2 regions of the Streptomyces sp. NPDC028991 genome follow, and region 1 is predicted to be linked to the other one. Evidence: riboswitches for the same ligand, from Rfam matches in the RefSeq annotation. Region 1 holds a riboswitch; the other holds the start of a gene.
What was found. Region 1 has a riboswitch for thiamine pyrophosphate ahead of ACZ4V1_RS28840 (thiamine ABC transporter substrate-binding protein). Riboswitches for the same ligand answer to the same signal wherever they lie in the genome.
Positions count from the first base shown of each region.

Region 1 (15,084 bases):
GCCGCCGAGCGCATCGATCCCCGCGTGCTCGCCGACATCGTGATGATCGGGGAGCTGGGCCTGGACGGACGGGTCCGGCCCGTGCGCGGAATCCTGCCGGCGGTACTGGCCGCGGCGGAGGCCGGCTACGAACAGGTGGTCGTCCCGGAGTGCGCCGCTGCCGAGGCGTCCCTGGTGCCCGACGTGTCGGTACTCGGCGTACGCAGCCTGCGCCAGCTGATCGCCGTCCTCGCCGACGAGCCGGTGCCGGACGAGGAACCGGACCAGCAGGGCCGGCCCGACCCGCTCCTCGCCGGCCTGCGCATGCCCGGTACGGGCGCCGCCACCGGGATGCACAGCATGGGGGCGGCGCAGCACCCACACGACACCGACCTCGCCGACGTCGTGGGCCAGACATCGGCGCGCACCGCGGTCGAGGTCGCCGCGGCGGGCGGCCACCACCTGTTCCTCGAGGGGCCGCCCGGCGCCGGAAAGACCATGCTCGCCGAGCGCCTGCCCGCCATCCTGCCCCGGCTCTGCCGGACGGAGTCGCTGGAAGTCACCGCGGTGCACTCGGTGGCTGGTCTGCTGCCGCCCGGCAAGCCGCTGATCGACGTCGCCCCCTACTGCGCACCGCACCACTCCGCCACGATGCAGGCCCTCGTCGGGGGAGGCCCCGGCATCGGGCGGCCGGGAGCCGTCTCGCTGGCACATCGAGGCGTCCTGTTCCTGGACGAGACCCCGGAATTCAGCAGCCATGCCCTGGACGCCCTGCGCCAGCCGCTCGAGGCCGGACACGTGGTCATCGCGCGCAGCGCGGGGGTGGTGCGGTTCCCGGCACGGTTCCTGATGGTGCTCGCGGCCAACCCCTGTCCCTGCGGGCGGTTCTCGCGGAAGGAGGAGCTGTGCGAATGCCCGCCCTCGGCGATCCGCCGCTACCAGGCCAGGCTGTCCGGCCCGCTGCTCGACCGCGTCGACCTCCGCGTCGAGGTGGACCGCGTCACGCGCGGCCAGCTGGCCGGGGACGGCACCCGGGGCGACACCACCGCGACGGTCGCCGACCGAGTGCGGGCGGCCCGGGACCGGGCGGCCGCGCGCCTCGCGGGCACCCCGTGGCTGTCCAACAGCGAGGTGCCCGGCCGGGAGCTTCGCAGCCGCTGGTACGCGGCGCCCGGCGCGCTGGAGGACGCGGAACGCAGCCTGGAAAGGGGCGTCCTCACCGCCCGAGGCTTCGACCGTGTCCTGCGCGTCGCCTGGACCGTCGCCGATCTCGTCGGCCACGACCGGCCCGACGCGGACGACGTCGCCCTCGCGCTGCAACTGCGCACGGGCGTGCCGAGGGGCGCCCCCATGGTCCTTGGAGCGCTGACGTGAGCGGGGACGGCGACATGCCCGGGGACCGCGCCGTCGCCAGGACCGGCGATCCGGTCGCGGACGACGCCGTGCTCATGGACGACGCCGATTCCCGCGACAGCGCCGAGTTCTACGACAGCGCCGTGTCCTGCGACGACGCGGCGTCCGCGGGTGACGCTGCTGCCCGGGGCGACGTCCTGCCGGTGGGTGACACCGGCTGCTCGGGCGGCGACTTCGCGACCGGGGACGCCCCTGCCTCCGGGGAGGCTGCCGCGGCCGGGGACGAGACCGCCCTCAGCGAGGCCGTCGCGGCCGGGAGCGACGCCCTTGCCGGGGACGAGGCGGCTGTGCGGGAAGGCGCCGTCTTGCGGGGCGGCACCGTCCTCATGGGCGGCGCCGTGAGCCGGCGCGGCGCCCCGGCCGGTCGTTCCGACCCGGCCGGCGGCAACGGCGAGGTGCCGGGCGGACAGGCGGACGACGACGCGTTGCTCGGCCGGGTCTTCCTCACCCGGGTCATCGAACCCGGTGACGAGACCGGTGGACGGTGGGTGCGGGAGCGCGGCCTCGCCGACGTGGTGCGGCGGCTGCGTGAGGGCGGACGTGCCCTGCCGGGGGTGAGCGAGAAGCGGTGGGCCGGGCTGTGTGCCCGGGCGGGCCGGGCCGAGCCGCGCCGGGATCTCGCCGTCGCTCGGGCGGCCGGGGTGCGGTTCGTGACCCCCGGGTCGGCCGAGTGGCCGCGGCAGCTCGACGACCTCGGGGACGCCAGGCCCCTCGGGCTGTGGGTGCGCGGCGGGCCCAGTCTGCGCATGTGGGCGCTGCGGTCGGTGGCCGTCGTCGGCGCCCGCGCCTGCACCGAGTACGGCGCCCACATGGCGGCCACTCTCGCCGCCGGGCTCGCCGAACGCGGCTGGGTCGTGGTCTCCGGCGGTGCCTACGGGGTCGACGGCGCGGCCCACCGGGGCGCCCTGGGGGCGGGCGGTGCCACCGCGGCCGTCCTCGCCTGCGGGGTCGACCGGCCCTACCCGCCCGGGCACACCGGGCTGATCACCAGGATCGCGGAACAGGGACTGGTCGTCGGGGAGCTGCCACCGGGCGATCATCCGACGCCGAGCAGGTTCATCCTGCGCAACCGCGTGATCGCCGCGCTCACTCGGGGCACGGTCGTCGTCGAGGCCGCATACCGCAGCGGCTCGCTGGTCACGGCCCGGGCGGCCCAGCGCCTTGGCCGGCACACGATGGGCGTGCCCGGGCCGGCCACCAGCGCCCTGTCCGCGGGGGTGCACGAACTGCTGCGCGGCGGCGCGGTGCTGGTCGGTGACGCCGCCGAGGTCGTCGAACTGGTCGGCGACATGGGCGAGCTGCCCCCGGACCGGCGTGGGCCGGTGCTCCCCACCGACCTGCTGGAATCCCGCACCCGCCAGGTGCTGGCCGGGCTCCCCGCACGCGGAGCGGTGGCACCGGCCGAGGTGGCGCGCCGCGCGCAGACCACGGAGGACGACGCGATCGCGAGGCTGTACGAGCTTCGAGCGCTTGGTTACGTCGAACGACACGGCGACGGCTGGAAGTTGACACGCCAGGCGATGATCTCGGTCCGCGGCGGCGAAAGCCCGTGCTGACCCAGTGTGTTCGGCCGTCCGGGGGAACCCCGACACCCTTGGGAATTCTGGCAGTTGGGGTATTCGAGTGATCACGCAGAGCGACCATCGTCTCCCCTGTAGAGCGTTCAGCGGAACGTATCTGCGTACGGGCCCGCTCCGCTCTTCGCACACCGCGACAGTCCAGTCACGCTACGCTCACGAGGACCCCCACGCAGACAGCAGACCGGCGGCCTCACCCAGGCACACCAACATCACGGCAGAACGGCACAAGGCGACGAATGCCCCAGCACACCTCCGGGTCCGACCGGGCGGCGATCCCCCCAGCCGCCCGCGACGGTGGCAGCGTGCGACCGCCCGCCCCCTCGACGCTCGACGAGCTGTGGCGGTCGTACAAGGCGACGGGGGACGAGCGGCTGCGGGAACAGCTGATCCTGCACTACTCGCCCCTCGTGAAATACGTGGCGGGCCGGGTGAGTGTGGGACTGCCGCCCAACGTCGAGCAGGCCGACTTCGTCTCCTCGGGGGTGTTCGGACTGATCGACGCGATCGAGAAGTTCGACGTCGACCGCGAGATCAAGTTCGAGACGTACGCGATCACCCGGATCCGGGGTGCGATGATCGACGAGCTGCGCGCCCTGGACTGGATCCCGCGATCGGTCCGGCAGAAGGCGCGCAACGTGGAGCGCGCCTACGCGACGCTGGAGGCACGGCTGCGCCGCACCCCGTCGGAGAGCGAGGTGGCCGTCGAGATGGGGATCGCGGTGGAGGACCTCCACGCCGTCTTCAGCCAGTTGTCGCTGGCCAACGTGGTGGCGTTGGAGGAACTGCTGCACGCCGGGGGCGAGGGCGGGGACCGGCTGAGCCTCATGGACACGCTGGAGGACACCGCCGCCGACAATCCCGTGGAGGTCGCCGAGGACCGGGAGCTGCGGCGTTTCCTGGCACGGGCGATCAACACGCTGCCGGAGCGGGAGAAGACCGTCGTCACCCTCTACTACTACGAGGGCCTCACGCTCGCGGAGATCGGGAACGTGCTGGGCGTGACGGAGAGCCGGGTCAGCCAGATCCACACCAAGTCGGTGTTGCAACTGCGTGCCAAGCTGGCGGGATTCGGCCGCTGACCAGGTCTTGTGAAGTGGAGCCGACCCCTGTGGTGACCCGGACGGCTGTCGTGCGGTCGGGTGGGTGACTCCCGTACGGGCCGGCGCGTCCGTAAAGTGGGGGCGTGCCAAGGATTCGAGCGGCCTCCGTGGCCGAGCACCGGTCGATGCAGCGTGCCGCCCTGCTGGACGCGGCACGCTCCCTGCTGTCCGACGGCGGAACGGAGGCGCTGACCTTCCCCGCCCTCGCCGAACGGACCGGCCTCGCCCGGTCGTCCGTCTACGAGTACTTCCGGTCACGGGCGGCGGTCGTCGAGGAGCTGTGCGCCGTCGACTTCCCGGTCTGGGCCGCGGAGGTCGAGGCGGCCATGGAAGGCGAGGCGACCCCCGAGGCCAAGGTCGAGGCGTATGTGCGCAAGCAGCTCGGCCTCGTCGGGGACCGTCGCCACCGGGCCGTCGTGGCCATCTCGGCGAGCGAGCTGGACGCCGGTGCGCGGGAGAAGATCCGGGCAGCGCACGGCGGGCTGATCGCGATGATCGTCGAGGCGCTGGGGGAGATGGGGCACGAGCAGCCGCGGCTGGCGGCGATGCTGCTCCAGGGAGTCGTGGACGCGGCCGTGCGGCGGATCGAGCTGGGGGCGGCGGAGGAGCCGACGGCCGTCACGGAGGCGGCGGTCTCCATGGCGTTGCGGGGCGTGCGGGGCTGATCGCGAGGGCGGTCGACAGCCTCGTCGTCCACATGCGGTCCTTCGGGCCGGGAACGGGTGTCCGGTCCGGCGCTACGGGGTGCGCTCCCCGGCTGCGTCCCCGAGGCGGAGGCACCCGGGCCGCCCCGCCGCTCATGGCGGTTCCCCCCGGTCGTCACGACACCGGGGGAGGCGCGGCCCCGTCCGCGGCCTGCGGAAGCGGGACTCCGAGGACCGGCAGCAGCCTTGACGGGCCCCCGTCGAGCAGCCATGCCGGGAGGACCGACAGCGGGTTCAGGTAGACGTCGCCCCGCAGCAGACCCCAGTGCAGGCAGCCCGTGCAGTGCGAGCCCGTCGGTTCCACCGTGCCGAGTACGTCGCCCGCCGCCACCTCGTCGCCCTTCCGCACCGACACCGCCACGGGTTCGTAGGTCGTCCGCAGGGGCGGGTCACCCGTTCCGGTCAGTTCCAGCGAGACGACGCCCCTGCCCGCCACCCGCCCCGCGAACGACACCCGCCCCGCCGCCACCGCCCGGGCCGGGGCCCCGCCCACCGCCGCGAGGTCCACGCCGCGATGGCCCGGGCCGTACGGGCTCGCCGGGGGCTCCCAGCCCCGCAGGACCGCGGGCCGGACGCCGACCGGCCAGTGGCGGGCCACCGCCGGCACCGTCGGGTCCGGACCCCGTCCGGTGTCCGTGACCGCCGACGCCGACGCCGACGCCGACGCCGACGCCGACGCCGACGCCGACGTCAACGCCGACGCCGACGCCGACGCCGGTGACACCGGCGGCGCCGCTCGCGGCGGCCCCGGGGCCAGGACGGTCAGCAGCAGCACGACCCATGTACACGCACTCACACATCGCCTCGCTCGCATGCGAGAACCGTCCCGCACCAGGGCCGGCCGCCGTCCGGCCCTGTGGACCGCCACTCGGTTGTGGGCAGCCGCGTCACCCGCTACCCCGCCGGTCCCGTACACTTCTGGTGGCGATCCGGGTCACCGGGTCGACTTCGCACGCCCCGGCACGATGCCCTTCAAGGCTGGTGTCAGCGCCCCTCGGTCCTTAGCGGCAGGCGCATCGCGGGCGTCAGGCGCGGGAGCCGTCCGGCTTCCGCGGCACAACCGAGAAACTCGAGGAGATACGGCCATGGCCGTCGTCACGATGCGGGAGCTGCTGGAAAGCGGCGTCCACTTCGGTCACCAGACCCGTCGTTGGAACCCGAAGATGAAGCGGTTCATCTTCACGGAGCGCAACGGCATCTACATCATCGACCTGCTCCAGTCGCTGTCGTACATCGACCGCGCCTACGAGTTCGTCAAGGAGACCGTCGCCCACGGCGGCACGGTCATGTTCGTCGGCACGAAGAAGCAGGCGCAGGAGGCCATCGCCGAGCAGGCCACCCGCGTCGGCATGCCCTACGTCAACCAGCGCTGGCTGGGCGGCATGCTCACCAACTTCTCGACCGTCTACAAGCGCCTGCAGCGCCTGAAGGAGCTCGAGCAGATCGACTTCGAGGACGTGGCCGCCTCCGGCCTCACCAAGAAGGAGCTGCTGGTCCTCTCCCGCGAGAAGGCCAAGCTGGAGAAGACCCTCGGCGGTATCCGCGAGATGTCCAAGGTGCCCAGCGCCGTCTGGATCGTGGACACCAAGAAGGAGCACATCGCGGTCGGCGAGGCCCGGAAGCTCAACATCCCGGTCGTCGCCATCCTCGACACCAACTGCGACCCCGACGAGGTCGACTACAAGATCCCGGGCAACGACGACGCGATCCGCTCCGTCACCCTGCTCACCCGCGTGATCGCCGACGCCGTCGCCGAGGGCCTCATCGCCCGCTCCGGCGCCGCCGCCGGTGACAAGGGCGACAAGGCCGCCGGCGAGCCGCTCGCCGCCTGGGAGCGCGACCTGCTCGAGGGCGAGAAGGCCGAGAAGAAGGCCGACGCCGAGACCGCCGAGAAGCCCGCCGAGGCTCCGGCCGCCGAGGCTGCCCCCGCCGAGGCCCCCGCCGCCGAGGCTCCGGCTGCCGAGGCTGCCCCCGCCGAGGCCGCCCCCGCCGAGGCTCCGGCTGCCGAGGCTGCTCCGGCCGCCGAGGGCGAGCAGGCCTGACCGTCCCGTCGGCGTCGACGGCGGGAGCGGTGACATCGAAACCGCTCCCGCCGTTCACCCGTAGGTCGGTGGAAGATCACGGACCTGCAGCTCCATGCAGGTCCGTGATCCCGCAGATCTTCGATCTTCCAGACTTCCAGAAAGATTCACAGACTCATGGCGAACTACACCGCCGCCGACGTCAAGAAGCTTCGTGAGCTGACCGGCGCCGGCATGATGGACTGCAAGAAGGCGCTGGACGAGGCCGACGGCAGCGTCGAGAAGGCCGTCGAGGCGCTCCGCATCAAGGGTCAGAAGGGCGTCGCCAAGCGCGAGGGCCGCTCTGCCGAGAACGGCGCCGTCGTCTCGATCATCGCCGACGACAACACCTCGGGTGTCCTCGTCGAGCTGAAGTGCGAGACGGACTTCGTCGCCAAGGGCGACAAGTTCCAGAACGTCGCCAAGGCCATCGCCGAGCACGTCGCCAAGGCCGCCCCGGCCGACCTCGAGGCCCTGCTCGCCTCCGAGATCGAGCCCGGCAAGACCGTCCAGGCGTACGTGGACGAGGCCAACGCCAACCTCGGCGAGAAGATCGTCCTGGACCGCTTCGCGCAGTTCTCCGGCGGCTTCGTGACCGCGTACATGCACCGTACGATGCCCGACCTGCCCCCGCAGATCGGTGTCCTCGTCGAGCTGGACAAGCCGAACGCCGAGATCGCCAAGGGCGTCGCCCAGCACATCGCCGCCTTCGCGCCGAAGTACCTCTCCAAGGAGGACGTCCCGGCCGAGGTCGTCGAGTCCGAGCGCCGCGTCGCCGAGGAGACCACCCGCGCCGAGGGCAAGCCCGAGGCCGCCCTGCCGAAGATCGTCGAGGGTCGCCTCAACGGCTTCTTCAAGGACGCCACGCTGCTGGGCCAGCCCTACGCGCTCGACAACAAGAAGTCCGTCCAGAAGGTGCTGGACGAGGCCGGTGTCACCCTGAAGCGCTTCTCGCGCATCAAGGTCGGCATCTGAGTCCGTACCGCGACGGACGCGCGACCCCGGTAGGGTCGACAGCAGTCGTCGGCGCCGTTCGCGTACGCCGTTGCGTACGCGCGCGTGGCGGCGGGCGACAGCAGATCTGACGAGGAGGCCATTGCCGCGTATGGGATGCGAAACACGCCCCCACCGGCAGTGGCCTTCTTCGTGTGTGTGACCCACGTAAAAGAGGCGAGATCTCCATGACCACCAAGGCCGAGAAGAGCGACGACGGCAAAGTACGCGGCCGCTTCATGCTGAAGCTGTCCGGAGAGGCCTTCTCCGGCGGTGGGGGCCTGGGCGTCGACCCCGACGTGGTGCACGCCATCGCCCGTGAGATCGCGGCCGTCGTCCGGGACGGCGCGCAGATCGCGATCGTCATCGGCGGCGGCAACTTCTTCCGTGGCGCCGAGCTGCAGGTGCGCGGCATGGACCGCGCCCGCTCCGACTACATGGGCATGCTCGGCACCGTGATGAACTGCCTGGCCCTCCAGGACTTCCTGGAGAAGGAGGGCGTCGACTGCCGTGTGCAGACCGCCATCACCATGGGCCAGGTCGCCGAGCCGTACATCCCGCTGCGCGCCGTGCGCCACTTGGAGAAGGGCCGCGTGGTCATCTTCGGCGCCGGTATGGGCATGCCCTACTTCTCCACCGACACCACCGCCGCCCAGCGCGCCCTCGAGATCGACGCCGAGGCACTGCTCATGGGCAAGAACGGCGTGGACGGGGTCTACGACTCCGACCCGAAGACCAACCCGGACGCCGTGAAGTTCGACGCGCTCGGGTACGGCGAGGTCATCACCCGTGACCTGAAGGTCGCCGACGCGACGGCCGTCACGCTCTGCCGCGACAACAGCCTCCCGATCGTGGTCTTCGAGCTCCTGAAGGAGGGCAATATCGCCCGCGCCGTCAAGGGTGAGAAGATCGGCACGCTTGTGGGTGACCAAGGCACCCGGGACTGACCGGAGAAGCACCCCCTGTCCGCGGACGCCACCTGTCCGGGGGACGGACGGGACGGGGCCGGGCCGGGGGATGGACAATGTCCCGCCGGTCGGGAACCGTGCAGGAAGAACGCGACGCAGCCGGCCGCCGCCCCGACAGGGAACCGCAGCCGGGCCTACTCAAGACACGCAGGAGCAAGTGGTGATCGAAGAGACCCTCCTCGAGGCCGAGGAGAAGATGGAGAAGGCCGTCGTGGTCGCCAAGGAGGACTTCGCCGCGATCCGCACCGGCCGTGCGCACCCGGCGATGTTCAACAAGATCGTGGCCGACTACTACGGCGCGCTGACGCCGATCAACCAGCTGGCCTCGTTCTCCGTGCCCGAGCCGCGCATGGCCGTGGTGACCCCCTTCGACAAGAGCGCCCTGCGCAACATCGAACAGGCGATCCGCGACTCCGACCTGGGCGTCAACCCCAGCAACGACGGCAACATCATCCGGGTGGTGTTCCCCGAGCTCACCGAGGAGCGCCGCCGCGACTACATCAAGGTCGCCAAGAGCAAGGCCGAGGACGCCAAGGTCTCCATCCGCTCCGTGCGCCGCAAGGCCAAGGACGCCATCGACAAGATGGTCAAGGACGGCGACGTCGGCGAGGACGAGGGCCGCCGCGCGGAGAAGGAGCTCGACGACACCACCGCCAAGTACGTCGCCCAGGTGGACGAGCTCCTGAAGCACAAGGAAGCGGAGCTGCTCGAGGTCTGATGAACGACTCTTCCTGGGGAGCGCCGCCACAAGCCGGGTACTGGGGGGCGTCCGACCAGGGGCCTGTCCAGGGGGCTGCCCCGGCGGGTCCCGCGTACGATGCGCTATACGCGCAGCAGACTCGCCCCATGCCCATCGTGCCCGACGTACCCGAACACGGCGGAGACCAGGATGACGACCAGGGGGCCGCTCGGCTGAGCGGCCCCTTGTTCGGAGACGAGCCGTTCCGCGACCAGTCGTACCGCGACGAGCCGTATCGCGACGAGAGCACGTCGGCGCAGCCGTATGCGGCGGTGCCGCAGAATCCGGAGCCCATGCCCGAGGTCCCCCAGCCGGCGCAGCCGCAGCCGCAGAAGAAGACCGCGGGGCGTGACCTGGGTGCCGCGATAGGGGTCGGCGTCGGGCTCGGCGCGGTGATCGTCGCGTCGCTGTTCGTCGTCAAGGCCGTCTTCGTCGGCGTGGTCGCGGTCGCGGTCGTGGTGGGCCTGTGGGAGCTGACCAAGCGGCTGGAGGAGCGCAAGGGCATCAAGGCGCCCCTCGTACCGCTCGCGATCGGCGGCGCGGCGATGGTGGTCGCCGGGTATGTACGGGGCGCCGAGGGAGCGTGGGTCGCCATGGCGCTCACGGCACTGGCGGTCCTCGTCTGGCGGATGACCGAGCCGCCGGAGGGCTACCTCAAGGACGTCACGGCGGGTCTGTTCGCGGCGTTCTACGTGCCGTTCCTGGCCACGTTCGTCGCGATGATGCTCATGGCGGACGACGGCTCGCGGCGCGTCCTGGTCTTCCTGGTGCTGACGGTCGTCAGCGACACCGGCGCCTACGCCGTGGGCTGGCGCTTCGGCAAGACCAAGCTCGCCCCGCGCATCAGCCCCGGCAAGACCCGCGAGGGCCTGCTCGGAGCGGTGTCGTTCGCGATGGTGGCGGGCGCGCTGTGCATGCAGTTCCTGATCGACGACGGCACCTGGTGGCAAGGCCTGCTGCTCGGCCTCGCGGTCGCCGTCAGCGCCACGCTGGGCGACCTCGGCGAGTCCATGATCAAGCGCGACCTCGGCATCAAGGACATGGGCACGCTGCTGCCGGGCCACGGCGGCATCATGGACCGCCTGGACTCGCTGCTGCCGACGGCTCCGGTGGTGTGGCTGCTGTTTGTGATCTTCGTCGGGTCCGGGTGACGAGCCACTCGTCCTCTCGGCGTGTGAGGCCCGCCGCCCCTGCCCCGGGGCGGCGGGTTCAGCCGTATCCTGGGCATCCGGGGCACAGGGGGAATCATGTTCGGAGTCCGGCGGAACAGGACGCGGTCGTGCGACTGGTGTGGAGTGCCGGTGACACGGCCGCGGCGCTGGCGATGGCATCAGTACTGCAGCCCGGCACACCGCCGCAGGAGCCGCGTCGTCCGAGCCGTCATGAACTTCCTGGACGGCATGGCGTCCTGAGGAACGGCCCGCCCCCGGCGGCGGGAACCGCCCCGGAATCGATCTGCGACACTGGTTGAGTCATGCCTAAGCCCGGAGAACTCACATTCGTCGCCCCCCGCGCAGCCAAGAAGCCGCCGCGGCACCTCGCCGACCTCACGCCCGCCGAGCGCAAGGAGGCCGTCGCCGCCATCGGCGAGAAGCCGTTCCGCGCGAAGCAGCTCTCGCAGCACTACTTCGCGCGGTACGCGCACGACCCCGAGCAGTGGACCGACATCCCGGCCGGCTCGCGCCAGGGGCTCCGGGAGGCGCTGCTGCCCGAGCTGATGTCGGTCGTGCGGCATCTGTCGACCGACCAGGGCACCACCCGCAAGACGCTGTGGAAACTGTTCGACGGGACGCTCGTCGAGTCCGTCCTCATGCGCTACCCGGACCGGGTGACCATGTGCATCAGCTCCCAGGCGGGCTGCGGCATGAACTGCCCGTTCTGCGCCACGGGGCAGGCCGGCCTCGACCGGAACCTGTCGACGGCCGAGATCGTGCACCAGATCGTCGACGGGATGCGGGCGCTCAGGGACGGCGAGGTCCCCGGAGGGCCGGCCCGGCTGAGCAACATCGTGTTCATGGGCATGGGCGAGCCCCTCGCCAACTACAACCGCGTCGTCGGGTCCATCCGCCGCCTCACCGATCCCGAGCCGGACGGGCTGGGGCTCTCCCAGCGCGGCATCACCGTCTCCACGGTCGGCCTCGTCCCGGCGATCCACCGCTTCGCCGACGAGGGCTTCAAATGCCGCCTCGCCATCTCGCTGCACGCGCCGGACGACGAGCTGCGCGACACCCTCGTCCCCGTCAACACGCGCTGGAAGGTGCGTGAGGTACTGGACGCCGGTTTCGAGTACGCCGAGCGGTCGGGCCGGCGGCTGTCCATCGAGTACGCGCTGATCCGGGACATCAACGACCAGGCCTGGCGCGGCGACCGGCTCGGGCGGCTGCTCAAGGGCAGGCCCGTGCACGTCAACCTCATCCCGCTCAACCCCACGCCCGGCTCGAAGTGGACCGCGTCGCGGCCCGAGGACGAGAAGGCGTTCGTCGAGGCGATCGCGGCGCATGGTGTGCCGGTGACGATCCGGGACACCCGTGGGCAGGAGATCGACGGGGCGTGTGGTCAGCTCGCCGCGAGCGAGCGGTAACCTGGCCGACGTCGTACAGCGTCGTACGACGGCTTCATACGGAAGTACGCAGAGAAGTACATCTTCATATTCCGACAGGGGAGCGCCACAGCGCTGAGAGTGCGGCACCGGCCGCAGACCCTCCGAACCTGGCCCAGGTCATTCTGGGTAGGGAGATCGGTCACCACTCGAGCTGTTGCGCCCTGCCCGGGACCCTCGCCAGGGGTTCCCGGGCGGGGCCGCGTCTTCTCCTGGTCACCCAGGAGGGATTCAGTGAGCATCACCAAGAAGGTCACCGCGCTGGCGGTCGGGCTGGGCATGGCCGGCGGCCTCGCCGCGTGCGGATCGTCGTCCGAAGGGGACGGCGGGGGTTCCGGCGGCTCCAAGACCGTGACCCTCGTCAGCCACGACTCGTGGGCCGTCTCGGAGGACGTCATCGCCGCCTTCGAGAAGAGCTCCGGCTACCAGGTCGAGGTCCTGGAGGACGGCGACGCCGGGCAGGCCGTCAACAAGGCGATCCTCACCAAGGACAACCCGCAGGGCGACGTCTTCTTCGGCGTCGACAACACGCTGCTGTCCCGGGCGCTCGACAACGGGCTGTTCCAGCCGTACGAGGCAAAGGGCCTCGACCAGGTCGGCGCCGCCTTCCGGACCGACACGAAGCACCGGGTCACGCCCGTCACCACCGGCGACATCTGCGTCAACTACGACAAGGCGTACTTCGGCAAGCACAAGCTGACCCCGCCGGACTCCTTCGACGATCTGGTCAAGCCCGAGTACAAGGATTTGCTCGTCACCGAGAACGCGGCCGGTTCCTCACCCGGCCTCGGCTTCCTGCTCGGCACCGCCGCCAGGTACGGCGACGACGGCTGGCAGGACTACTGGAAGAAGCTCGAGGCGAACGGAGTCAAGGTCGTCGACAGCTGGGAGCAGGCGTACAACGAGGAGTTCTCCGGTTCGGCCGGCGGCAAGAAGGCCAAGGGCGACCGCCCGCTCGTCGTCTCCTACGCCTCGTCCCCGCCCGCCGAGGTCATCTACGCCGACCCGCAGCCGGCCACCGCGCCGACGGGTGTCTCGACCGGCACCTGCTTCCGGCAGGTCGAGTACGCGGGTCTGCTGAGCAACGCCGGGAATCCGGAGGGCGGCAAGGCGCTCCTCGACTTCCTCATCGGTGAGCGGTTCCAGGAGGACCTGCCGCTGAACATGTTCGTCCACCCGGTGCGGAAGGGCGCCGAGATCCCCGAGGCGTTCCGGAAGTTCGGGCCGCCTGCCAGGGATCCGGAGACCATGGACCCGGCGAAGATCGCCGACAACCGCGACCAGTGGGTCAAGTCGTGGACCTCACTCGTACTGAAGTAGGCAAGGCCGGGACTGCGCGCGGGAGCGCGGCGCGGCTCGCCCTGATGGCCGTGCCCGTCGCGTTCTTCGCGGTGTTCTTCGCCTACCCCGTCGCCGCGATCGTCGCACGCGGACTGGAGGTCGACGGCTCCTGGCGGCTCGGGCGGATCGCGGACGTACTCGCCCAGCCCGACGTCCGGCACGTGCTGTGGTTCACCACCTGGCAGGCGCTGGCCTCCACCGCGCTCACCCTGCTGATCGCACTGCCCGGCGCCTACGTCTTCGCCCGCTTCGACTTCCCCGGCAAGCAGATCCTGCGGGCCGTGGTGACCGTGCCGTTCGTGCTGCCGACGGTCGTCGTCGGGACCGCTTTCCTGGCGCTGGTCGGGCGCGGCGGGCTGCTCGACGAGTTGTGGGGCGTACGGCTGGACACCAGCGTGTGGGCGATCCTGCTCGCGCACGTCTTCTTCAACTACGCCGTTGTCGTACGCACCGTCGGCGGCCTCTGGTCGCAGCTCGACCCGCGCCAGGAGGAGGCCGCGCGGATGCTCGGTGCCTCGCGGCTCAAGGCCTGGCGGCAGGTGACGCTGCCCGCGCTCGCGCCCGCGGTGGCCGCCGCCGCCCTGATGGTGTTCCTGTTCACCTTCACCTCCTTCGGGATCGTCCAGATCCTCGGCGGGCCCGCCTTCTCCACCCTGGAGGTGGAGATCTACCGGCAGACCTCGCAGTTCTTCGACCTGTCCACGGCCGCCGTGCTGACGCTGATCCAGTTTGCCGCGGTGGCCGGCATCCTCGCCGTGCACGCCTGGACCGTACGGCGGCGGGAGACGGCCCTGCGGCTGGTGGACGCGGCCACGACCGCGCGCCGGCCGCGCGGGACCGGGCAGTGGGCGCTGCTGGCCGGGGTCCTGATCACCGTCGCGGTGCTGCTGGTGCTGCCGCTCGCCGTGCTGGTCGAGCGGTCACTGGGTGCGCCGGGCCTCGGCTACTACCGGGCGCTGACCCGCGAGGACGGCGGCACCTTCCTCGTCCCGCCGATCGAGGCGATCGGCAACTCCCTCCAGTACGCCGTCGCCGCCACCGCCATCGCCGTGGTGATCGGCGCGCTGGCCGCCACCGCGCTCACCCGCCGCGACGCGGGCCGTTTCGTACGCGGCTTCGACGCGCTGCTGATGCTGCCGCTCGGGGTCTCCGCCGTGACGGTCGGCTTCGGATTCCTGATCGCGCTGGACGAGCCCCCGCTGGACCTCCGGTCGTCGTGGATCCTCGTGCCGCTCGCGCAGGCGCTCGTCGGCGTCCCCTTCGTCGTACGGACCATGCTGCCGGTGCTGCGGGCGGTGGACGTACGGCTGCGGGAGGCGGCGTCCGTGCTCGGGGCGTCGCCGTGGCGGGTGTGGCGTGAGGTCGATCTGCCGATGGTGCGGCGGGCGCTGCTGGTCGCGGCCGGCTTCGCCTTCGCGGTGTCGCTCGGGGAGTTCGGCGCGACCGTGTTCATCGCGCGGCCCGACAACCCGACCCTGCCGGTCGCCGTGGCGCGGCTGCTGGGCCGGCCCGGGGACATGAACTACGGCCAGGCGATGGCCCTGTCGACGATTCTGATGCTGGTGTGCGCAGTGGCTCTGGTGGTGCTGGAGCGGCTGCGGACCGACC
Region 1 covers NZ_JBVHVP010000020.1:10,159-25,242, reverse strand. Annotated here, with positions in the region: gene ACZ4V1_RS28895 (YifB family Mg chelatase-like AAA ATPase) at 1-1,353, shown strand, start outside; gene dprA (DNA-processing protein DprA) at 1,719-2,948, shown strand; gene whiG (RNA polymerase sigma factor WhiG) at 3,209-4,051, shown strand; gene ACZ4V1_RS28880 (TetR/AcrR family transcriptional regulator) at 4,180-4,737, shown strand; gene ACZ4V1_RS28875 (murein hydrolase activator EnvC family protein) at 4,892-5,590, opposite strand; gene rpsB (30S ribosomal protein S2) at 5,862-6,818, shown strand; gene tsf (translation elongation factor Ts) at 6,975-7,811, shown strand; gene pyrH (UMP kinase) at 8,018-8,776, shown strand; gene frr (ribosome recycling factor) at 8,958-9,515, shown strand; gene ACZ4V1_RS28850 (phosphatidate cytidylyltransferase) at 9,515-10,687, shown strand; gene rlmN (dual-specificity RNA methyltransferase RlmN) at 11,011-12,117, shown strand; TPP riboswitch at 12,184-12,289, shown strand; gene ACZ4V1_RS28840 (thiamine ABC transporter substrate-binding protein) at 12,370-13,455, shown strand; gene ACZ4V1_RS28835 (ABC transporter permease) at 13,431-15,084, shown strand, end outside.

Region 2 (15,084 bases), on a different contig from region 1:
GGGAGGTGCTGGCCGAGCGCGAGCCCTATCCCGCGGTCCCGCACAAGCGCCTCCTGCGCACCCGCCGGGCCGGCACGCTCGCCGAGGCCGGTGCCTGGGAGCTGCGGGACGCCCGGCTCGCCGCCCTCCTGGAGAGCCACGCGCTCGCGTACGGCCTGGACCCCCGAACCGCCCCGGCGAACGCCGCCGTCCTGCCGTACATGGAGTACGCCTTCGGCGTGTGGTACGTGCGCGGCGGTCTGCGGGAGCTGGCGCGGGCGGTGTACGAGCGGTGCCTGGCCCGGCGGGTCGAGTTCCACTTCGGCACCGAGGTCACGGGCGTCGTCGAGAAGGACGGCCGGGTGGCGGGCGTGGAGCTGGCCGAGGACGGGGTCGCGGAGGCGGAGTTCGTCGTCGCCGGTGTGGCGCCCGGCGTGCTGGACCGACTCTGCGACGGGCCGGCGGTGCGGGGCGACGGCGAGGTGCCGCCACAGCGCGGCGGGGCGAGCCGGACGACGGTGCTGCTGGCGCTGCGGGGCGGCCGTCCGGAGGGCACCGCGCACCGCACGGTGGTGCACGCGCCCGACCGCGAGGCCGAGTTGGAGGCACTGTTCGGCCGGGCACCCGGCCTTCCCGCGCGCCCGACCGTCACGGTCCTGCGGCCCGACGATGCCGCACTGGTCCCGGACGCGGACCACGAGGCGGTCACCCTCTCCTCGGTGGTGCCCGCAGGAAGCGGGGCGGACGGTGAGGACCGCGTCGAGCGCATCGTCGAGGCCGCCGAGCGTGCGGTACCGGGTCTGCGCGACCGTCTTCTGTGGCACGAGGTGCGCACCCCGGCCGACGTCGCGGCGGCGACCGGCGTGGCGGGCGGCGCGGTTCCGGTGCCGGCGCTGGCGGGGGCCGGCGGACGACTGCTGCACCCGGCGAACGTCACGCGCACGGCCGGGCTGTTCACGGTCGGCGGGTGGTCGCACCCCGGCGGGGGGCTGCCGCACGCGGGCATGTCGGGCGCGCTGGTGGCCGGACTGGTCGTGGAGGGGCCCGAGTTCCGTGGCTCCCAGTGAGCGGTCGGGGACCGGCGTGCGGTCACGGGCCGGCGTGCGGTCAGGGGCCGGTGTGGGCGGTCAGGGGCCGGTCACCGAGCCGCTGAGGCATCGTCAGAAGCGGTATTGCTCGTCGTAGTCGTACCCCTGCCCCTGACTCCGGCCCTGCGTCTGGCCGTTGTCCGGGTACGGGTACGTCTGCTCCGGCGGGAGCTCGCCGCCGTAGGGGTCGTCCGTGCTGCGCTGCTGCGGCACCCACACCCCGCCGGCCGGGGTCTCGCCGCCGTAGCCGCCGTGCGTGCCTGCGGGGTACTGGTCCTGCCCGTAGCCCTGCTGGCCGTACTGCTGTCCGCCGCTCGTGTCGTAAGTCCCGGTCTCGTACGCCGCCCCGCCGTAGGTGTGGGTGCCGATGTACGGGTCGGAGTAGGCGGCGTACTGCTGCTGGTCACCGCTGTCGTAGCCGTAATTCTGCTGACCGTAGCCCGAGTAGTCGTAGGCGTAGGACTGGTCGGCGCCCTGGGGGGCCGCGGCCGGTGCCTGCTGGTCGCTGCCGTATCCGGCGTCGGCGTACACGCCGTACGAGCCGGTGTCGTCCGGCATGGGCTGCGGATCGTAGACGGCGGTGGTCTCCGCGTCCGTGGGGCCGGCGGGGCGGGCCGGGGTGAAGACGTCGTCGCGGTCGTAGTCGTCGCGACCGTAGCCGTCGCGGCCGTAGGACGGGCCGTCCTGGCCAGGTGCGTGGCCCTGCGCGCGGTCGTCGTAGCCGTCGTGGTCGCCCCGGCCGCCCTCGGCCGCCTCGAGACCGGAGACCTCCAGCGTCGGCTCCTGGCGGCCACGTTCGGGACGGCCGCGCCTGCCGACGAGACTCACCGGTGCGTTGACCGCCCAGCCGGCCTCGAAGCCGCGGCGGAACGACAGCGTGACGTAGGTCTGGCCGACCGCGAAGGCGGCCGCGCCCAGCCCGATGACGATCACGTTCGACATGAGCACACCGGCCACGACGCCGACGAAGCCGCCGAAGGCGAGCAGCCGCCAGCGCAGCCGTGCCTTGTACTGCAGCAGCACCTCACCGAGCAGCCACAGCGCGACGACGCCGAACGCGATGTAGAGGACCGTCCAGCCCATGTACGCCCCTCTCCCAGTGGCCGTTACGCAGTGTGTCGCAAATACGTGCGGCCGGTCTAGGCCCGCGGTGGGTGGTGCAGGCCCAGGTTCTCGTAGATTTCCAGGGTCGCCGTGGAGTTGTTGAGCGTGATGAAGTGCAGTCCGGGCACACCCTCGGCCAGTAGCCGCGCGCAGAACTCCGTGGCGAACTCGATGCCAATGGAGCGTACAGCGGTCGGATCGTCCTTTGCTGTGAGGATCCGCTCTTTCAGCTCGGCCGGGAACGAGGCGTTGCTGAGCTTTGGCAACCTCTCCAGCATCTTCACACTGGTCACCGGCATGACCTCGGGAATCACCGGGGTCTCGCAGCCGGCCGCGGCGACCCGGTCGCGCAGACGCAGGTAGGACTCGGGCTGGAAGAACATCTGCGTGATCGCGTAGTCGGCGCCGGCCCGGCACTTGTCGACGAAGTGCGCCACGTCCGTGTCCCAGTCGGCGGAGCGCGGGTGCATCTCGGGGAAGGCCGCGACGCCGACGCAGAAGTCGCCCGACTCCTTGATGAGCCGGACGAGTTCGGCGGCGTAGGTCAGACCCTGTGGGTGCGGGACCCAGTCGGCCGTGGGGTCGCCGGGCGGGTCGCCGCGCACGGCCAGCATGTTGCGGATCCCGGCGTCGGCGTACTGGCCGATGATGTTGCGCAGCTCGGCGACGGAGTGGTCGACGGCGGTGAGGTGGGCCACGGGGGTCAGCGTCGTGTCGGCGACGATCTGCTGGGTCTCCTTGACCGTCCCGGCGCGGGTGGAACCGCCGGCGCCGTAGGTCACGGAGACGAAGTCCGGAGCCACCGCCTCCACCCGCCGAAGTGCGCTCCACAGGTTCTTCTCGCCCTTGGCCGTCTTCGGCGCGGAGAACTCGAACGAGTACGTCGTCTTGCCGGACGCGAGCATGTCGCGCACGGTGCGTGCGCGATCAGTCCTGGTGGATGCGGTTCCGAGGGCCATACGGGCAGGTTAGCCAGGGGGCGGCGGTCACCCAACCGGATGCGTGATATTTGTCCGCATTGTCGAGTTGTTGTCCACCCCTTGGACACATGCCTCCGGCACCCGCCTACGCCTGCCGCAGCCGCTTGGCGAACTCGGCCGCGGCCGCCGCCGGGTCGTCCGCCGCGGTGATCGCCCGGACGACCACGACGCGCCGGGCACCGGCCTCCAGCACCTCGTCGAGGTTGCCGAGGTCGATGCCGCCGATGGCGAACCAGGGGCGGTCGGTGCCCAGGGACGCCGTGTGACGGACCAGGTCGAGGCCGGGGGCGTGGCGGCCGGGCTTGGTGGGGGTCGGCCAGCACGGGCCCGTGCAGAAGTAGTCGACGCCGTCCTGGGCGGCGGCAGCGACGGCCTCGGAGCCGGCGTGCGTGGAGCGGCCGACGAGGACGTCGTCGCCGAGGATCGCGCGGGCTGCGGGCACCGGGAGGTCGCCCTGCCCGAGGTGCAGCACGTCGGCGCGGGCGGCGTGGGCGACGTCCGCCCGGTCGTTCACCGCGAGGAGCTTGCCGTGGCGGGCGCAGGCGTCGGCGAAGACCTCGAGGTACTCCAGCTCCTCTCCCGCCTCCATGCCCTTGTCGCGCAGCTGCACGATGTCGACGCCGCCCGCCAGCACCGCGTCCAGGAACTCGGGCAGGTCGCCCTGGCTGCGGCGGGCGTCCGTGCACAGGTAGAGCCGGGCGTCGGCGAGCCGGGCGCGGGCGGTCGTGGCGGTGTCGGGCATACGGATCTCCCCCAGGTCGGTGGCGTGGCCGGCGGTACAGCGCGGCCTTGGCTCATGGGCCGCGGTGGCGACGCGGCCCTCGGATACGGGCCGCGGTGCCGATGCGGCCCTCGGGATACGGGCCCGCGACGGGCCGCTGCCCGGCGTCACGGGCGGCTGCCGCGGGCGCGGGCCATGGGGCGGGTCGACCCGCACGACGGGCCAGCCGTCGGCCGGTCGTCGGGCGGTCGTCGGCCGGTCGTCGGCGGGTCGCCGCCGTGGCGTACGGAACCGCAGACCGTCGGCCCCGTGGGACCGTGGGTCGGTCGCGGCCCGTACGCCGGTCGGTGGGTGTCAGGTCAGACGGCGAGCGCCTGGGCGCGGCGCTTCACCTCCGTGCCGCGATTCTCGCTCAGCGCCTGGGCGGGGGTGCCGGGCAGGGTCTCGTCGGGCGTGAAGAGCCACTCCAGCATCTCCTCGGCCGAGAAGCCGTCGTCCCGCAGCAGTGTCAGGGTCCCGACCAGGCCCTTGACGACCTTGTCCTCGTCGATGAAGGCCGCGGGGATGTGCAGCGCGCGGTTCTCACCGCGCCGTACGGCGATGAGCTGGCCTTCCTTGATCAGCTGGCGTACGCGGGTCACCTCGACGCCGAGCATCTCGGCGATGTCGGGGACGGTGAGCCAGGCAGGCACGAGAGCATCGATCTTTGCGTCAATCTCGGTCACGTCTCAAGCCTGCCATCTGGCACTGACAGTCGGAAGCCGGACCCGTCCCGCCCGGGCCGCCGCACCCGGGCGGCGGGCTACGCAGTCGCCGCCTTCAGCGGCCTCGCCGGGTCGGCCAGCAGCCGCGGGTCCATCGTCGTGGCCGACTGGATCAGGCGTTTGCCCTGCGCCAGGTCCCGGGGGCGGCCCACCGCCAGCAGGGCGACCAGGCGGCCCTCGCGCAGCCAGCAGACCGTCCACGCGGGCCCCGAGGGATCACCGCGCCACAGGGTCGTGTCGGCGGACGTGTGGTGACCGGCGTACTGGACGAAGCGGCCGAACTGCTCGGACCAGAAGTACGGCACCGGATCGTAGGTGGCCGGGGCCTCGCCGGTGGCGGCGCCGATGATGTTGGCGGCGACCGTGCGCGGGCCCTGGAGGGCGTTGTCCCAGTGGTGCACGAGCAGCCGCTCCCCGTACCGGCCGGACGGGAAGGAGGCGCAGTCGCCGACCGCGTAGACGTCCGGGACGCAGGTGCGCAGGCGGTCGTCGGCCAGGACGTCGCCGTGCGGGCCGAGGCCGATCCCGGAGCCGGCGAGCCATGCGGTGGCGGGCCGGGCGCCGATGCCGACGACGACCGCGCCGGCGGGCAGCCGGGAGCCGTCGTCGAGGACCACGTGCCCGGGTTCCCCGGCACCGCCGGGCTCGACGCGTTCCACGCGCGCGTGGGTGCGCAGTACGGCGCCCGCGTCGGCGTACCAGCTGGTCATCGGCGCGGCGATCTCGTCGGGCAGGGCACCGGCGAGGGGCCGGCCGGCGGCCTCCACGACGGTCACGGCGCAGCCCGCCTCCCGCGCGGCGGTGGCGAACTCGGCGCCGATCCAGCCCGCGCCGACGACCACGATGTCGTGCTGCCGGGCGAGCACCGGGCGCAGTCGTTCGGCGTCGTCCAGGGTGCGCAGCAGGTGGACGCCGGGCACCCCCTCGGCGCCGGGGAGCCGGATCGGCTCGGCGCCGGTCGCGAGGACGAGGACGTCGTACGGCACGGGCCCCGCGGAGGTGTCCAGGACGTGTGCGCCGGGGCGGACGCCCAGGGCCTCGCAGCCGAGCCGCAGGGTGATGCCGAGTGCCTCGAAGTCGACGTCGAAGGCGGAGCCCTCGGCCGTGCCGAGCAGGACGGCCTTGGACAGCGGCGGGCGGTCGTACGGCTGGTGCGGCTCCGCGCCGATCAGTGTGACGGTGCCGGTGAAGCCCTGCTCCCGCAGGGCGACGGCGGTCTGCACCCCCGCCATGCCCGCGCCCACGACCACCACGCGGCGCTCCGCGTCCGCTCCCCGGTCCCGGGGCTGCTCCTGCGTCTGCTCGCTCACCTGATCACCTTAGACACCCGCCGTTTCGCCAGTCAGTGCCCGTGCACGGTGACCTGCTCCACAACGCTCGTACCACTGCCCCGCCGCGACTCCCACTCCCATGTCTCCTCCAGGCGCACCCGCCCGTCCGGCAGGTCGACGACGGTCGACACGCAGTGTCCCGACGACGTGCTGCCGCCGGTCTCGAGCTGCACGTACCGGAAGTCGAGCCGGTCGCCTTCCCGGGTGCCCACCAGACGGCCGCGGACGACGTCGCCGCCCGCGTACTCGGCCCATACGGCGCCGTCCTGTTCGTGGTAGGTGAAGCGGGTGCGCCTGCCCACCTGGCCGGGCGCCTGGTCGGCGACGGGGGCGAGGACGAGACCGTCGAGTGAACGCGCCACCTGTGGAGGCTCCCTTACGAGTGCGATGCGCTGCGGGCTAGGCTGGCCAACGTAAAGCACTCGCGGGAGCCCGGACGCACCGGGCTGAGAGGGAGGCTGGCGGCCTCCGACCGTACGAACCTGATCCGGGTCATGCCGGCGAAGGGAGGGGCTGGACGCCCATGTCGTCTCCGCCACACACGTCCGCACGCACGTCGTCACACACACCCGACGTCCTCGTCGTCGGGGGCGGGATCATCGGCCTGGTCACGGCCTGGCGGGCCGCGCAGCGCGGACTCGTCACGGCCCTCGTGGACCCCGAACCGGGCGGTGGGGCCGCCCAGGTGGCCGCCGGGATGCTGGCCGCCGTCACGGAGCTGCACTACGGCGAGCAGACGCTGCTCGCGCTGAACCTTGCCTCGGCCCGCCGCTATCCGGAATTCGCGGCCGAGCTGACCGACCTCACCGGCCACGACCTCGGTTACCGCCGGTGTGGCACCCTCGCCGTCGCACTGGACGCCGACGACCGAGCCCACCTGCGGGAGCTGCACACGCTCCAGCACCGCTCGGGCCTGGAGTCCGAGTGGCTGTCGGGGCGCGAGTGCCGGCGCCTGGAGCCGATGCTCGCGCCGGGCGTGCGCGGGGGGCTCCGGGTGGACGGCGACCATCAGATCGACCCCCGGCGCCTGGCCGGCGCACTCGTGACCGCCTGCGAACGCTCGGGGGTGGTCTTCCACCGGGTGTGGGCCGAACGCCTCACCGTCGGACGCGGCGAGCGGGCCACGGGCGTCGTCACCGTCGACGGCACGGCGCTGGAGGCCGGGCAGGTGGTGCTGGCCGGGGGCAGCCTGAGCGGACGGCTCGCGGGCGTCCCGGACGACGTGCTGCCGCCCGTGCGGCCCGTGAAGGGGCAGGTACTGCGGCTGACGATGCCGCGGGCGCACGGGCCGCTGCTGAACCGGACGGTGCGGGCCGTGGTGCGCGGCAACCACGTCTACCTGGTGCCCCGGGAGAGCGGCGAGCTCGTCGTCGGCGCCACCAGCGAGGAGCTGGGCTGGGACACGACGGTGACCGCGGGTGGCGTCTACGAGCTGCTGCGCGACGCCCACGAGCTGGTCCCCGGCATCACGGAGCTGCCCCTGACGGAGACCCGGGCGGGTCTGCGCCCCGGCTCCCCGGACAACGCCCCGCTGCTCGGTCCGACCGGGCTGGAGGGCCTGCTGCTGGCCACCGGGCACTACCGCAACGGCGTGCTGCTCACCCCGGTCACCGGCGACGCCATGGCGCAGGCCCTGGCCACCGGGGAACTGCCGGCCGAGGCCCGCCCCTTCACCCCCCGGCGCTTCAGCGCCGTCCCCGCACTCTCGGAGCAGCCAGCATGAACATCTCCGTCAACGGCGAGCCGCGCGAGGTGACTCCCGGTACGGCCCTGGACGCACTGGTGGGCACGCTCACCGCGGCACCGTCCGGCGTCGCCGCCGCCCTCAACGAAACCGTCGTCCCGCGCGCGCAGTGGCCCGCCACCGCCCTCGCCGACGGCGACCGCGTCGAAGTCCTCACCGCCGTCCAAGGAGGCTGACCATGGCCGACGACCCCTTCGTCCTCGGCGGTACGGCGTACGGCTCCCGCCTGATCATGGGTACCGGCGGGGCGCCCAGCCTCGACGTGCTGGAGCGCGCGCTCGTGGCCTCCGGCACGGAGCTGACGACCGTCGCGATGCGGCGCGTGAACACCTCCGTGCACGGGTCCGTGCTGTCGGTGCTGGAGAAGCTCGGCATCCGGGTGCTGCCGAACACGGCCGGCTGCTTCACCGCCGGGGAGGCCGTCCTCACCGCCCGGCTCGCGCGTGAGGCCCTCGGTACCGACCTGGTCAAGCTGGAGGTCATCGCCGACGAACGCACCCTGCTGCCGGACCCGATCGAGCTGCTGGACGCGGCGGAGACGCTGGTCGACGACGGGTTCACGGTGCTGCCGTACACGAACGACGACCCGGTCCTCGCGCGGAAGCTGGAGGACGTCGGGTGCGCGGCGATCATGCCGCTCGGTTCGCCGATCGGCTCGGGGCTCGGTATCCGCAACCCGCACAACTTCGAGTTGATCGTGGAGCACGCGCGCGTGCCGGTGATCCTGGACGCGGGTGCCGGTACGGCCTCGGACGTGGCGTTGGCGATGGAGCTGGGGTGTGCGGGTGTGATGCTCGCCTCGGCGGTCACGCGGGCGCAGGAGCCGGTGCTGATGGCCGCCGCCATGCGCGCCGCGGTGGAGGCGGGACGGCTGGCCCGGCTGGCGGGGCGGATTCCGCGGCGGCACTTCGCGGAGGCGTCTTCTCCCGCGGAGGGCCAGGCGGTGCTGGATCCGGAGCGGCCCGCTTTTCAGTGACCGTGGACCGTCCCGCCGCCTCGCTCTCTCCCCCGCCCGCAGCACCCGTCTCCGGCCGGACGAGCGGTGGACCTTCCCGTGGGGGTTCCTCGCGTCGCCGGCCGGGCGGCCGTGCGGCGGTGGAGGCCCTGCCGTGCGTGGGAAGCGTCACAGGTCCGCTGCAGTAGAGCCCCCGTTCGCCGGCGGCGGCGCCGGGTGTCCGTGGCGGCTCGTAGACTCGCTGCGTGGACACGACCCTCCAGGACCCTCTCGTCGGGCAGGTGCTCGACGGCCGGTACCGCGTCGAGGCGCGGATCGCGGTCGGCGGGATGGCCACGGTCTACCGGGCCGTGGACACCCGCCTGGACCGCGTGCTCGCGCTGAAGGTGATGCACCCGACGCTCGCCACCGACGCCACCTTCGTGGAGCGGTTCATCCGCGAGGCGAAGTCGGTGGCCCGGCTCGACCACCCCAATGTCGTGCAGGTGTTCGACCAAGGGGCCGAGGGCGCGTATGTCTACCTGGCCATGGAGTACATCGCCGGCTGCACCCTGCGCGACGTGCTGCGCGAGCGCGGGGCGCTCCGGCCGAGGGCCGCACTGGACATCCTGGAGCCGGTGCTGGCCGCGCTCGGCGCCGCGCACCGGGCCGGGTTCGTGCACCGGGACATGAAGCCGGAGAACGTCCTGATAGGCGACGACGGCCGGGTCAAGGTCGCCGACTTCGGCCTGGTCCGGGCCGTGGACACGGTCACCAGCACCACCGGGGCCGTCCTCGGCACCGTCTCCTACCTGGCGCCCGAGCAGATCGAGCACGGCGCCGCCGACCCGAGGGTCGACGTGTACGCGTGCGGCGTCGTCCTGTACGAGATGCTGACCGGCGGCAAGCCGCACGACGGGGACTCCCCCGCCCAGGTGCTCTACAAGCACCTGCACGAGGATGTGCCGCCGCCGTCGGCCGCCGTTCCCGGCATGGCGTACGAGCTGGACGAGCTGGTCGCCTCGGCGACCGCGCGCAACCCGGAGATCCGGCCGCACGACGCCGTGGCGCTGCTCGGGCAGGCCCGGGAGGCACGCGCGGCGCTGAGCGCGGACCAACTGGACGCGGTACCGCCGCAGGCCCTGGCCGCGGAGCACGACAACGCCGAGGACCGCACGAGCGTGATCCCGCGCGCCCTGACCACCCCCACGCCCGGCTCCGCTCGCGCGGGGGGAGCCCGGCCGCTGCCCGTGAACGAGGGCGACGGCGACGGCACGGCGGACGCGTTCCCCGCGAACGGCTTCCCCGCGAACGGCTTTCCCGCGGACGGGGTGAACCGCACCAGCCGGCTGGCGGCACCTCCGTCGGCACCGCCGCGGCGCCGGCGGCCGGAGCTGCGGCGCGGCCCGCTGACGATCGTCGTGGCCGTCCTGCTGGTACTCGGCGTCGGCACGGGCGTCTGGTACATCAACTCCGGCCAGTTCACCAAGGTGCCGCCGGTGCTGTCCAAGACCGAGGCGCAGGCCCGGGACCGGCTCGAGGACTCCGGACTGGACGTCGGCAAGGTCCGGCACGCGTACAGCGACACCGTGGAGCGCGGCAAGGTCATCAGCACCGACCCCGGGGTGGGCACCCGCATCCGCAAGAACGACTCCGTGTCGTTCACGGTCTCCGACGGCCCCGACACCGTGAAGCTGCCGGACGTCCAGGGCTACAAGCTGGACCGGGCGCGGACCCTGCTGAAGGACGAGGGGCTGGAGCCGGGCATGGTGACCCGGGCGTTCAGCGAGGAGGTCCCCAAGGGGTTCGTGATCTCCACGAAGCCGAAGACGGGCACCACGGTGCGCGCGGGCTCGGCGGTCGCCCTGGTCGTCAGCAAGGGCAGTCCGGTCGACGTCCCGGACGTCACCGGTGACGACCTGGCCGACGCGCGGGCCGAGCTGACGGAGGCCGGTCTGAAGGTGGAGGTCGCCGCCGAGCAGGTGAACTCCGAGTACGACAGGGGCCGGGTCGCCCGGCAGACGCCGGACCCGGGCAGCCGCGCCGCCGAGGGCGACACGGTGACGCTCACGGTGTCCAAGGGCCCCGAGATGATCGAGGTCCCGGACGTGGTCGGCGACAGCGTGGACGACGCCAAGCGGAAGCTGGAGGACGCCGGCTTCCAGGTGGACGAGGACCGCGGTCTGCTCGGGCTGTTCGGCGACACCGTGAAGGAACAGTCCGTGGACGGTGGAAAGACGGCTCCCAAGGGGTCGACCGTCACCATCACGATCCGCTGAGCCGGTACCAAGGGCTCTTGCCCTGCCCCGCCGGGAACCCGGCCGGCGGAGGGGTCATCGTCCCGCCCCGCTACGTTCTGACCTGCGCCCACGTGGTGACGTCGGCCATGGGCGGACGGCTCGGGGACGACCCGCACGCCACCGTCACGGTGACCCTCGGCAGCGGACCGAAGCTGACGGGCTCCCCGGGCGGCGGGCACCGCTACACCGGCGGCACCGGTGCGCTGGTGCGGTCGTACCCTGATCCGGGGTCCGCCCACACGTCCTGGCATCCTTGGTCCGGACATGAACACCACACCTTCCCCCCGTATGCCGCGCAACCCCGTCGGCGGCCACGTCCCGGTGGCCGGCGGCCTGCACTCCGTGGGCCTGTCCTATGCCCGTGAGCTGAAGGCGGAGGCCGTGCAGGTCTTCGTCGCCAACCCGCGCGGCTGGGCCACGCCGGCCGGCAGCCCGAAGCAGGACGAGGCCTTCCGGGAGGCCTGCGCGGCCGGGTCCCTCCCCGCGTACGTGCACGCTCCGTATCTGATCAACTTCGGCTCGCACACCGAGGCGACGGTGGAGCGGTCGGTGGACTCGCTGCGGCACTCGCTGCGGCGCGGGCGGGCGATCGGGGCCCTCGGCGTGGTCGTGCACACCGGCAGCGCGACCGGCGGCCGGGAGCGGGCGGTGGCGCTGAAGCAGGTACGGGAGTACATGCTTCCGCTGCTCGACGAGCTCACCCACGACGACGACCCGTACCTGCTGCTGGAGTCGACCGCCGGCCAGGGCTCCTCCCTGTGCTCGCGGACCTGGGACTTCGGGCCGTACTTCGAGGCGCTGGACGCCCACCCGAAGCTCGGCGTCTGCCTGGACACCTGCCACATCTTCGCGGCGGGGCACGACCTGACCGGCCCGTCGGGCATGCACCGGACGCTGGATCTGCTGGTGGACACGGTCGGCGAGGGCCGGCTGAGGCTGATCCACGCCAACGACTCCAAGGACGTGGCCGGGGCGCACAAGGACCGGCACGAGAACATCGGCGCCGGTCACATCGGCGAGGACCCGTTCCGGGCGCTGATGACGCACCCCGCGACCGAGGGCGTGCCGCTGGTGATCGAGACGCCTGGCGGCAAGGAGGGGCACGCGGCGGACGTGGAGCGGCTGAAGAAGCTGCGCGACGGCTGACCCCGAGGGGCCGTACGGCGGGTCAGAGCCCGGGGCCGTCCCCGGGCTCCTCCTGGTAGGAGTAGCGCTGCTCCTGCCACGGGTCGCCGATGTTGTGGTAGCCGCGCTCCTCCCAGAAGCCGCGGCGGTCGGCGGTCATGTACTCGATGCCGCGGACCCACTTCGGGCCCTTCCAGGCGTACAGGTGCGGGACGACCAGCCGGAGCGGGAAGCCGTGTTCCGCGGTGAGCAGCTCGCCGTCCTTGTGGGTGGCGAAGAGGGTGCGCTCGGCGGCGAAGTCGGACAGCCGCAGGTTGGAGCTGAATCCGTACTCCGCCCACACCATCACATGGGTGACGGCCGGCGCGGGCGGGGCGAGGTCCAGGATCGTGGCGGCCGGAACGCCGCCCCACTCGGAGCCGAGCATGCTGAACTTCGTGACGCAGTGCAGGTCGGCGACGACCGTGGTGTACGGCAGAGCGGTGAACTCGCCGTGGGTCCAGCCGTGCTTCTCGCCGTCGGCGGTGGCGCCGAAGACCCGGAACTCCCAGCGCTCGGGGCGGAACTTGGGGACCGGCCCGTAGTGCGTGACCGGCCAGCCGCGCTGTAGTCGCTGCCCCGGTGGGAGCTCGGACCGCGACGCTCCTTCCGAACCGCCTTCTCCCGATTCGTGTCCCGCCGGCTGACCCATGCCTCCATCCTGACAGACCCGGACCGATGCCCCTGACCCGCCCCACTTACAATCGGGCAAACAGGGGCGAACCTTACAAGCTCGACTAAGCCTGCACTTACTTACTAAGTCGAGACTTACTGGACGATCTTCGATGCCGGTGCAATCATGCGGCGCAACACGCCAGTTCCCGTTCGAAGGAGCGTCAAGCGATGCAGGGCGACCCCGAGGTCATCGAGTTCCTCAATGAGCAGCTGACCGCCGAGCTCACGGCGATCAACCAGTACTTCCTGCACGCGAAGCTGCAGGACCACAAGGGCTGGACCAAGCTCGCGAAGTACACGCGCGCGGAGTCCTTCGACGAGATGCGCCACGCCGAGGTGCTCACCGACCGCATCCTGCTCCTGGACGGCCTGCCGAACTACCAGCGGCTCTTCCACGTGCGGGTCGGCCAGAGCGTGACCGAGATGTTCCAGGCGGACCGGGAGGTCGAGGTCGAGGCGATCGACCGGCTGCGCCGGGGCGTCGAGGTGATGCGGGCCAAGAACGACATCACGTCGGCCAACGTCTTCGAGGCGATCCTCGCCGACGAGGAGCACCACATCGACTACCTGGACACCCAGCTCGAGCTGATCGAGAAGCTGGGCGAGTCGCTCTACCTGTCCACGGTCATCGAGCAGTCCCAGCCGGACGCGTCCGGCCCCGGCTCGCTGTAGTCAGGCCGCTTCCGGGAACTCGGCGAGGACCGGTTCACCCTGGTCGGCCAGTTGCCGGCGGGGGCAGGCGCCGCGGCCGAGCAGGGCCTGGATGCGGCGTACGCAGCCGCCGCAGTCGGTGCCGGCCTTGCAGGCGGAGGCGATCTGCCGGGGCGTGCAGGCACCGGCTTCCGCGTGGCTCTTCACCTGTTCCTCGGTGACACCGAAGCAGCTGCAGACGAACACGCGGTTCACCTCCCGAGGGGGTACAAGGTCGTGCCGTACCGACGACCGGAGGGCCCGACTGGTCGGTGAGGCAAACCTAACCTTACCCATCGCGCGAGGTCGGCAAAAGTGGAGGGGGCGCGGATCGTGTGTGACCCGCGCCCCATTCCGTGCCCCTGCCGCCCGTCCGACGCCGTCCGACGGGCGGGCCGTCACTGGTCCCGGTACATCTCCGCGACCAGGAACGCCAGGTCGAGCGACTGGCTGCGGTTGAGCCGCGGGTCGCAGGCCGTCTCATAGCGCTGGTGCAGGTCGTCGACGAAGATCTCGTCACCGCCGCCCACGCACTCGGTGACGTCGTCACCGGTCAGCTCCACGTGGATGCCGCCCGGGTGGGTGCCCAGCGACTTGTGGACCTCGAAGAAGCCCTTGACCTCGTCGAGCACGTCGTCGAAGCGCCGGGTCTTGTGGCCGGAGGCCGCCTCGTAGGTGTTGCCGTGCATCGGGTCGGTGATCCAGGCGACGGTGGCGCCGGAGGCGGTGACCTTCTCGACCAGCTCGGGGAGCTTGTCGCGGACCTTGTCCGCGCCCATGCGGACGATGAAGGTCAGCCGGCCGGGCTCGCGCTCGGGGTCCAGGCGCTCGATGTACTGGAGCGCCTCCTCGGCCGTCGTCGTCGGGCCGAGCTTGATGCCGATCGGGTTGCGGATCCGCGAGGCGAACTCGATGTGCGCGTGGTCCAGCTGCCGGGTGCGCTCACCGATCCACACCATGTGACCGGAGACGTCGTACAGCTGCCCGGTGCGCGAGTCGACGCGGGTGAGCGCCGACTCGTAGTCGAGCAGCAGCGCCTCGTGCGAGGAGAAGAACTCGACGGTCTTGAACTCCTCCGGGTCCGTGCCGCAGGCGTGCATGAAGTTCAGCGCCTGGTCGATCTCCCGGGCGAGCTGCTCGTAGCGCTGGCCGGAGGGCGACGACTTCACGAAGTCCTGGTTCCAGGCGTGCACCTGGCGCAGGTCGGCGTAGCCGCCGGTGGTGAAGGCGCGCACCAGGTTCAGCGTGGACGCCGACGCGTGGTACATGCGCTTGAGCCGCTCGGGGTCCGGGATCCGGGCCGCTTCGGTGAAGTCGAAGCCGTTGACGGAGTCGCCGCGGTAGGTCGGCAGCGTCACGCCGTCGCGGGTCTCGGTGGGCTTGGAGCGCGGCTTGGAGTACTGGCCGGCGATCCGGCCGACCTTCACCACGGGCACGGAGGCGGCGTACGTGAGCACGGCGCCCATCTGGAGCAGCGTCTTCAGCTTGTTGCGGATGTGGTCCGCGGACACCGCGTCGAAGGCTTCGGCGCAGTCGCCGCCCTGGAGGAGGAACGCCTCTCCCTTGGCGACGGCCGCCATCCGGGCGCGCAGCTGGTCGCACTCGCCCGC
Region 2 covers NZ_JBVHVP010000005.1:44,708-59,791, reverse strand. Annotated here, with positions in the region: gene ACZ4V1_RS12925 (phytoene desaturase family protein) at 1-1,046, shown strand, start outside; gene ACZ4V1_RS12920 (SCO2102 family sporulation regulator) at 1,140-2,150, opposite strand; gene metF (methylenetetrahydrofolate reductase [NAD(P)H]) at 2,207-3,130, opposite strand; gene thiE (thiamine phosphate synthase) at 3,237-3,893, opposite strand; gene ACZ4V1_RS12905 (Rv2175c family DNA-binding protein) at 4,232-4,597, opposite strand; gene ACZ4V1_RS12900 (NAD(P)/FAD-dependent oxidoreductase) at 4,675-5,946, opposite strand; gene ACZ4V1_RS12895 (avidin-fold protein) at 5,979-6,329, opposite strand; TPP riboswitch at 6,382-6,493, shown strand; gene thiO (glycine oxidase ThiO) at 6,491-7,690, shown strand; gene thiS (sulfur carrier protein ThiS) at 7,687-7,887, shown strand; gene ACZ4V1_RS12880 (thiazole synthase) at 7,890-8,687, shown strand; gene pknB (Stk1 family PASTA domain-containing Ser/Thr kinase) at 8,912-10,924, shown strand; gene ACZ4V1_RS12870 (deoxyribonuclease IV) at 11,210-12,091, shown strand; gene ACZ4V1_RS12865 (sulfite oxidase-like oxidoreductase) at 12,114-12,761, opposite strand; gene bfr (bacterioferritin) at 12,953-13,456, shown strand; gene ACZ4V1_RS12855 ((2Fe-2S)-binding protein) at 13,457-13,690, opposite strand; gene ACZ4V1_RS12850 (class II 3-deoxy-7-phosphoheptulonate synthase) at 13,873-15,084, opposite strand, start outside.
Region 2: it holds a riboswitch for thiamine pyrophosphate, as region 1 does, so the genes downstream of both, thiO (glycine oxidase ThiO) here and ACZ4V1_RS28840 (thiamine ABC transporter substrate-binding protein) in region 1, are expected to answer to the same signal.